Regions from separate parts of the Massilia sp. TSP1-1-2 genome, predicted to be linked through region 3. Evidence: predicted binding sites of a transcription regulator. Region 3 holds the regulator's gene; each other region holds the start of a gene.
What was found. The regulator sigma-54, encoded in region 3, starts transcription at its own class of promoters, with help from an activator protein. The targets are predictions, from matches to a motif close to TGGCANGNAANCTGCTTT.
Positions count from the first base shown of each region.

Region 1: a site for sigma-54 is predicted at 846-863, ahead of ACP7BV_RS25950 (circularly permuted type 2 ATP-grasp protein). Genes of this name have one in related genera too.
Region 2: a site for sigma-54 is predicted at 1,122-1,139, ahead of pepA (flocculation-associated PEP-CTERM protein PepA). Genes of this name have one in related genera too.
Region 4: a site for sigma-54 is predicted at 904-921, ahead of ACP7BV_RS19830 (PEP-CTERM sorting domain-containing protein). Genes of this name have one in related genera too.

Region 1 covers NZ_JAFCTU010000056.1:3,594-5,775, reverse strand. Annotated here, with positions in the region: gene ACP7BV_RS25950 (circularly permuted type 2 ATP-grasp protein) at 1-813, opposite strand, end outside; gene ACP7BV_RS25945 (oleate hydratase) at 942-2,182, opposite strand, start outside.
Region 2 covers NZ_JAFCTU010000003.1:211,184-213,365, reverse strand. Annotated here, with positions in the region: gene ACP7BV_RS04155 (molybdopterin biosynthesis protein MoeY) at 1-30, shown strand, start outside; gene pepA (flocculation-associated PEP-CTERM protein PepA) at 206-1,069, opposite strand; gene icmF (fused isobutyryl-CoA mutase/GTPase IcmF) at 1,473-2,182, opposite strand, start outside.
Region 3 covers NZ_JAFCTU010000008.1:11,196-13,377, reverse strand. Annotated here, with positions in the region: gene ACP7BV_RS08770 (RNA polymerase factor sigma-54) at 64-1,548, opposite strand; gene lptB (LPS export ABC transporter ATP-binding protein) at 1,562-2,182, opposite strand, start outside.
Region 4 covers NZ_JAFCTU010000026.1:24,614-26,795, reverse strand. Annotated here, with positions in the region: gene ACP7BV_RS19835 (Orn/Lys/Arg decarboxylase N-terminal domain-containing protein) at 1-213, shown strand, start outside; gene ACP7BV_RS19830 (PEP-CTERM sorting domain-containing protein) at 276-845, opposite strand; gene dcd (dCTP deaminase) at 1,053-1,619, opposite strand; gene ACP7BV_RS19820 (alpha/beta fold hydrolase) at 1,686-2,182, opposite strand, start outside.

The sequences.
Region 1 (2,182 bases), on a different contig from region 3:
AATCACGTCAACCCGGCACGGACCGCGAATGGTGCGCATGTACACGGCGTTGTTGCTGACAAACAGATCCTTGCCCTCGACCAGCTCCACGCCCATTTGCTGGGCCAGGAAAGCATGCTCGAAGTAAGCGGAGTTGTACATGCCCGGCGTCATGACGACAATGGTCGGGTCGGAAGCGCCGGACGGCGCCACCGAGCGCAGGTTTTCGAGCAGCATGTCCGGATAATGGTCGACCGGCGCGATGCGGTTGCGGGCAAACAGTTCAGGGAACAGCCGCATCATCATCTTGCGGTCTTCCAGCATGTACGACACGCCGGAAGGCACGCGCAAATTATCTTCGAGCACGTAGAATTCGCCCGCCCCGGCGCGCACGATATCGACGCCGGCAATGTGGGCGTAGATATTGGAAGTAACATTGATGCCCTGCATTTCCGGACGGTACTGGGCGTTCTTGTAGATTTGCTCGGCCGGAATGATGCCGGCCTTGATGATATTCTGGTCGTGATAAATGTCGTGCACGAACATATTCAAGGCCTTGACGCGCTGCACCAGGCCCGCCTGCAAAGCGCGCCATTCATGCGCCGGAATGATGCGCGGAATAGTGTCAAACGGTATCAGGCGCTCGGTGCCGGCATCGTCGCCGTACACTGCAAAGGTAATGCCCACCCGGCGAAACGTCAGGTCGGCCTCGGCGCGTTTGCGTTCGATGTGTTCGGGCGTTTGCCGGCGCAGCCAGGCGTCGAACTCGCGGTAGTGTTCACGCACCGATGTGGCCGACTCATCGGCCATCATTTCATTATAAAAATGCACCATGTCAGCGTATCTCCGTTGGGTTCATGATAAGTATAACAAGAACCGTGCCAGCAAGATGCGCGCCGGAAACAATCGAATCGCACCAAAACCGGGAGAATTCAGCGGTGTTGGTGCAGCCCGCCGTGCAATCAGAATGCCTTGATCAGCGCCTCCAGCTTGACCTTGAGCGACGCGTCGTGCGGCGTGACGGGCGGCACTTCGCGCGCCACGTCAAGCAACTGGTAGACGGCCATCTGCGCCGCGCGCACCGAGTACTCCACGGTAAAGACAACATCGTCGGCAATTTCGACAAACTGGCTCACGAAAGCGAGGTTGTTGGAATTGCGGGGAACCGGCAGCGGCCGGTCGGCCAGGGCGCGCGGCATGAACATGCTGGTGATGTACGGCATGCGGCAAGGAATGCAGGTGGCGCTCGCCATCACCGACTGGTCAAAGTTCAGGTGTCCGCACAGTTCCTGCAAGATTTCCGCGCCACTGCATTCGGCCATGGGCTTGGCGACGAAGTCGCCGATACGGTCCGGGTGCAGCGCATACCCCCAGAACACCTGGGTTCCTTCGGGCTGCCCGATAAAGTGTGGCTGATGGGCCAGCACGACCGACATGAACCAGTTAGAATCCTTGAACGTCACCAAGCCGCCGGTACCGGCGCGGTTGCCTGTAAATTTTTCCATCTGGTCGAAAAACACGGGGTCTTTCAAGGTGACGGTAAATGACGCCCAATACGATTCCGGAATGCTGGAATTGAAGGCGGCCGGGTTGCCAAATTCCGGGCGGCCCTGGGACAGTTTTTCCCACAATGCCCAGCCGCCACTGTCCTTCTTGGTCAAGTGCGCAGGTGGGCGATCCATCGCACCGTAGCTGGACGCATCGGTCATCGAACCGTTCTGGAAAAATACCAGATCGTCCGGCGCCACCGGCAGCATCTCGACGGCGCCTTCGCGCTGGCATTCAATGCCGGTCACAACCCATTTGCCGTCGGCGCCGGTTGCCATCGCCAGGTCCGTGACGGTGCAGTCCATGACAAACACGACGCCCTTGTCCTTGAGCCAGGCGAGCAGCGGGCGCACCAGCGAATCGAACTGGTTGTAGACCGTGCGCTTGACCCCGGCCAGCGTTTCAATACGGGAAAACTCCTTCATGAAGCGATGCAGGTAGCGCTTGAATTCGACTGCGCTATGCCACGGCTGGAATGCGAACGTGGTCGCCCACATGAACCAGAACTTGGTCTCAAAGAATTCCGGCGACAGCCAGTCGGTGATACTGCTGGTGCCCAATGTTTCTTCATCGGACTCGCTCAGGCGCACCAGCTCCAGCCGGTCCGTCATGCTGAACCCCATCGACGAGACATCAACCTTGAATCGGTTGCGGT
Region 2 (2,182 bases), on a different contig from region 3:
AAGCCGTTAAGCGAGCTGATGCTCCCTTGAAGTGCGCGGCTTGCCGGTGGAGACAAAAAAGCGGACTCTGGTCCGGTTTTTTCTGCAAACAAAAACAGAGCACTGGGGTCGCCGCTTTGTCTTCCCCCAAAATAAAAGAGCGAACCGAAGTTCGCTCTTTTATTTTGCTCAGCTTGTTAGCCAAGCTTGCTAGCCAAGTCGAAACTTAAGCTTGCTTGCGCTTGCGGCTGACTACACCGGCGCCCAGGATTGCCAAGCCAAACAGGGCCAGCGAACCTGGCTCTGGCACTTCGGCAAGCTTGAACTGACCGTTGTTGCTGACGAAAAAGTGGTTACCCGCCACGTTCGAGTAGGTACCGCTGCCGCAGCCTGGGCCCGTGTAGTGCGAGAACTGGCAAGCAACTTCATTGACCAGGGTAGGGGTCAGACCTTTTGGACCGACGCCATTGGCGTTGGTAAATGCAAACGCCAGCAGATCTTCATTGGCCAGATCGCTACCGTTTTCACGGAAAAAGTAGCCGGCATGCAAGCCGCCCGGCGTGGTCGCCTTGGCGTTCACGGTGATCTGGCCGTTGCCGGTTGGGTTACCCGTGCCGTCTACCAGACCGCCGCCGCCTGGCATGACCTGGAATTGGGCGATTTGGGTGCCAGTGTTCGCGCCGAACACGCCAGCGGTGGTGCCGTAGGTTTTGGTCGTGTTGTGGTACATCGTGATCGTACCGCCAGCGAACTGGAAGCCGCCTGCGAATTGACCCGAGCCATACGCTTCGAAGGTTGCAGTAACGTAGCCGCCTGGGAAGGTATCGGTGAAGATATCGCCATTGCTATCAGCCTGGGAGATGTTGAACACTGCGTGCTCGACAAAGTTGAAGGTCGATGCGCTGGTGGCGTTCAGCTGGATGAAAGCGTTGCCGTTCACGTCCAGGTATTCGTTGATGGTTTGGGCGGTGGCAACGCCGGTACCCAGTGGGTTGAACTGCCAGTTGTTCAGAACGGTGCTAGCGCTTGCCGTGCCGACCATTGCCAGCGAGACTGCCGCAGCTGCTGCGAGTTTGGTAAAGAATTTCATGATCTTGTCCTTGAGAATTAATTAAATCGGGCTTTCGCCTACATAGCCTCATGTAGCAAGTCTTGTGCCCGATTAAGGAATTGCCCTAAAATCAATGACTTATATGATCTAGCGCAAACTCGAGGTAGCCCGGTGTAAAGTTTGTCGACAGACTAATTCCACGTGGAAATTTACTGGAATGGCGGAAATGCTTATGAAACTTCGGTCGCAAGGCGCATTCGCCGTAGGATGATCAAGTAATTTTATATAGGACAACACGCCGCAGCTGCATTCGCTGATCGTGTTGCGGGGGTTTCCATCTCGATGTGACATGTTCCCCCCGGGCCTTTCATATGAAAAACGCCACCTGTGATCAGCGACCCGCGCGAATGCAGCCCAATAAAGTGCAAGCGCGCTGCAAGGCTTACATATTCCTGCGGTACTGCCCGCCCACTTCAAACAGGGCCGTGGTGATTTGCCCCAGCGAACAAACCCGCACCGCATCCATCAATTTTTCGAACACATTGGCGTTGTCGATCGCCGCCTGCTGCAAGGCGGCCAGCGCTTGCGGCGCCTCGGCCGCATGCAATTGATGGAACTGTTCCAGGCGCGTCAACTGCGACTGCTTCTCGTCATCGGTAGAACGGGCCAGCTCGATTTTTTGCGGCGTGTCGTTCGCCTTCGGATTGCGGAAGGTATTGACACCAATGATCGGCAGCGTGCCGTCATGTTTTTGGTGCTCGTACAGCATCGACTCTTCCTGGATCTTGCCGCGCTGGTAGCCGGTCTCCATCGCGCCCAGCACGCCGCCGCGCTCGGCGATGCGTTCAAACTCTTGCAGCACCGCTTCTTCGACCAGGTCGGTCAATTCTTCGATGATGAACGCGCCCTGGTTCGGATTTTCGTTCTTGGCCAGGCCCCACTCGCGGTTGATGATCAACTGGATCGCCAAGGCCCTGCGCACCGATTCATCGGTCGGCGTGGTGATCGCTTCATCGTACGCGTTGGTGTGCAGGCTGTTGCAGTTGTCGTAGATCGCGATCAGCGCCTGCAGCGTGGTGCGGATATCGTTGAAGTCGATCTCTTGCGCATGCAGCGAGCGGCCCGAGGTCTGGATGTGGTACTTGAGCTTCT
Region 3 (2,182 bases):
CCTAATAATGGTGTCACTTTCCGTTCGTGCGCGGCGCGCAGAGGAACGGCATAAAAATGCCGATTACAGACACTTCCTGAGGCTGACGGGCGGGATTTTGAGCGCTTCGCGGTACTTGGCAACGGTGCGGCGAGCGATGACCATACCCTGTTCCCCCAGCATGTCCGCAATCTTACTATCGGATAATGGATTTTTAGGGTCTTCTGCTCCTGTCAATTGCACGATGAGTGCACGAATCGCCGTGGAAGATGCTTCTCCCCCCGCTTCGGTGGCGACATGGCTACCGAAAAAGTATTTCAACTCAAACATGCCATGCGGGGTCAGCATGAATTTCTGAGTTGTTACACGAGAAATAGTACTCTCGTGTAGACCAAGTGTATCAGCTATTTCGCGCAGCACAAGGGGACGCATGGCTACCGCGCCATGGCTGAAGAAATTGCGCTGGCGCTCAACAATAGCCTCGGAGACACGCAAGATGGTGTCGAAGCGCTGGCGCATGTTTTTGATCAGCCACTTCGCTTCCTGCAACTGGGCGCCCATCTGGCCTTCGCCCTTGCCCTGCTTGAGCAGGCTCGCGTACATATTGTTCACGCGCAGGCGCGGCATCACGTCGTTGTTGAGCGAGACCGACCAGCCGCCCTTGGCCTTGCGCACAATCACGTCCGGGACCACGAAGTCCGACACATCGGAGGCGAACACGGCGCCCGGGTGCGGATTGCAGCGGCGGATGATGGTCTGCGCCTCGCGCAAGTCTTCGTCGTCGCAGTCGAGCGCTTTTTTCAGCTTGTTGAATTCACGCTGGGCGAACCAGGTCAGGTGCTTTTCGACGATGGCCAGCGCCATGCGGCGCGTCACCAGCGGCACGCCGCGCATGGCGCGAATCTGCAGCGCCAGGCACTCGGACGCATTGCGCGCGCCCACGCCGACCGGATCAAAACTTTGCAGCAGCGACAGCGCGGTCTTGAATTCATCGAAATCGATCTCGAGTTCTTCGGGCATGCGCGCATGGATTTCTTCCAGCGTCTCGGTCAGGTAGCCGTTGTCGTCGAGCGCGTCGACGATCAGTTCGACCAGCGCGCGGTCGCGCACTTCGAGCACCAGCACGCGCATCTGTTCCATCAGATGCTCGCGCAGGGTGGTCGCGCTGCCCTCGAGCTGCGGGCGCGAATCTTCGTCGTCGCTGCTCTTGGCGCGGCCCAGGTCACCCCACTCGCCGTCGTTGTCGTTGTTGTTGTCGTTGTTGCTGGCAGCTTCCCCCTCGGGTGCATCGGCGCTTTGGCCTTCGGCCGGCGCCGGTGCATCCTGCGCGCCCGGTTCGGGCGGCGCCTCGGCCGGCGTGGCGCTGCTGCCGATGGCGCCGTCGGCCAGCAGGCGCACCGAATGGTCGAGCGGATCGTCAAGCCGTTCGAGCAGCGGATTGTCGGTCAGGAGCTGTTCGAGTTCCTGGTGCAGTTCGAGCGTGGACAACTGCAGCAGGCGGATCGACTGCTGCAGCTGCGGCGTGAGCGCAAGGTGCTGCGAGGTGCGTAGTTGCAGGGATTGTTTCATCGGTTTGACCTGCTTACATCCGGAAGTGCTCACCCAGATAAACGCGGCGTACCGATTCGTCTGCGATGATGTCGTCCGGACGGCCAGAGGCCAGCACCGCACCCTGGTTGATGATGTAGGCACGGTCGCAAATGCCGAGCGTTTCGCGCACATTGTGGTCGGTGATCAAAACGCCGATGTCGCGCTCCTTCAGGAACCGCACGATGCGCTGGATCTCGATCACGGCGATCGGATCGACCCCGGCGAACGGTTCGTCGAGCAGCACAAAGCGCGGATTGGTGGCCAGCGCACGCGCGATTTCCACGCGCCGCCGCTCGCCGCCCGACAGCGACATGGCCGGGTTCTCGCGCAGCTTTTCGATCTGCAGGTCATGCAGCAGCGTGTCGAGCCGCTCCTTGAGTTCTGGTTTGCTCAGGCGCTTGCCGTTGACCTTTTGCAGTTCCAGCACGGCGAGGATGTTTTCTTCGACCGTCAGGCGCCGAAACACCGACGCTTCCTGCGGCAGGTACGACAGGCCGAGCGCGGCGCGCCGGTGAATCGGCAGGCTGGAGATATCCACGCCGCTGATGTCGATCGAGCCGGCATCCGACGGCACCAGGCCCACGATCATGTAGAACGAGGTGGTCTTGCCGGC
Region 4 (2,182 bases), on a different contig from region 3:
GGACGCATCACGGCAATCCTGTTGACGCCTTATCCGCCGGGCATTCCACTGCTCATTCCCGGCGAGCGGTTCAACAAGACCATCGTCGATTACCTGCGCTTTGCGCGCGACTTCAACGAGCGCTTCCCGGGCTTCGAAACGGACGTGCACGGCCTGGTCAAGCGCGAAGTCGATGGCAAGCGAGGTTACTTCGTCGATTGCGTCATGCAGTAGGCGACAGTTAAAAATAAGGCCCGGCGCTTGCAGCGACCGGGCCTTTTTTATTGCGGAGAAACTTAGGCGCGGCGGCGCGAACCAATCAGGCCCGCAAGTGCCAGGCCGAACAGCAGCGGCATTGCCGGTTCGGGAACGTCTGCCGGGGCCGTGGTCACCGTGTTGGTGAACGAGAAGCTCAGGTCGTTGTAGTCGAACGGCCCGCCCAACAGGTCTTCGAAGCTGACCAGGGTTGTACCAGGCATCCAGTTCTCTTGAACGCGCGCATGGAAATTGTTGTCGAGGTTGCGCGTGGCAGCGCCAGTGAAGTAGTCGTTGCCCGTATTGTTCACATGCAGGCGGAACAGCAGTTCAGACCCGGTAGCGAAAGAGCCCAGGTTGAAAGTACTGCCGATCGGCGAGGCATGATTGTTGAATATCAGGACATCGTTACCGGCAATGCCGTCATCGGTGTACAGGTACAGGTCGTTACTGAATGACGCCGTGTTGCCCTGGTAAGTGGCGACAATATCGCCGGTGTTACCGGCCAGTACGACCAGTCCTTCCGTTCCGGATGCGGCGATCGGGAACGCAAATGCCGCGACGGGCATCGCCAGCACTGCTGCTGCCAGTAATTTTTGTAGTAGTTTCATGCAGTTTTCCCATATATCGTTTTGACTACGCCGCTCAAGTAAGCGGCTTGCCAGGGGAAAAGCACAAGTTGCGCCAGTGTAAGTACACTGGCGGGATAATGTCTATAAATCAATTACTTAACGACAATGGCATGATATGTTGCATCGGGCTCCTGTAAGGATCGCCGACATGCCAAGCGGGTACATGGCCCCGCCCCGCCTTCCTGATCAAGCCTTCGGCAAGGTGACGCCGCTCTGTCCCTGGTACTTGCCGCCGCGGTCCTTGTACGAGGTCTCGCACACTTCATCGCTCTCGAAGAACAGCACCTGCGCGCAGCCTTCGCCCGCATAAATCTTGGCCGGCAATGGCGTGGTGTTTGAAAACTCCAGCGTCACGTAGCCTTCCCACTCCGGCTCGAACGGCGTCACGTTGACGATGATGCCGCAGCGCGCGTAGGTCGACTTGCCCAGGCAAATGGTCAGCACATTGCGCGGAATCCTGAAGTACTCCATGGTCCGCGCCAGCGCGAACGAGTTCGGTGGAATGATGCAGACATCGCTTTTGACGTCCACGAACGAGTTCGGATCGAAATTCTTCGGGTCGACAATGGTGCTGTTGATATTCGTGAAAATCTTGAACTCGTCGGCGCAGCGGATGTCGTAGCCATAAGACGAGGTGCCATACGAGATGATCTTGCGCCCATCCACTTCGCGCACCTGTTGCGGTTCGAACGGTTCGATCATGCCGGTGGCGAGCGCCGTGCGGCGGATCCATTTATCGCTTTTGATAGTCATCGCGGAGGCTTCTTCCAGATTGGTGGGTTAATTTCACGCGATTTTACGCGAAAAGCGCCCGCCAGACTATTTAGCCTGCTTGAGCAGCCGCCCGATCATCTCGCGCGTCAGACGCGCCGCCTTCTCTGGCGACTCCATCGGGAACAGGTGCCCGCCCTCGATCGGGCTGAAATGCTCGCCCACCAGCGCGCGCGTGGCGCCCAGCCCGGCCTGGCGTAATTCTTCGGAGGCGACGCCGGCCACAAAGCCGATCGGCACCGGAAACTGCCCGCCCATCAGCGTGCCCAGGTGGTGCGGCAGCGCGCGGTAAATGGCGGTTTCGACTTCGCGCCGAAAGCGCAGTTGCACCCCTTCCGGATGCGGCTCGAGGCCATGTTCAAGGTAGTCGGCGAGCACCCCGGGCGCCCAGGCGGCGAACATGGGTTTGCTGTTGAAGTGCGCATGCGCGGCCTGCGCGTCGGGCCACACGTTGCGCCGCTTTTTCGACGACTTGGCCGGCGAAAACCGGTCGGCCCAGCGCTGGCCCTTGGCAAAGCGCAGCAGCATGGCGCGCCAGCCGGCCA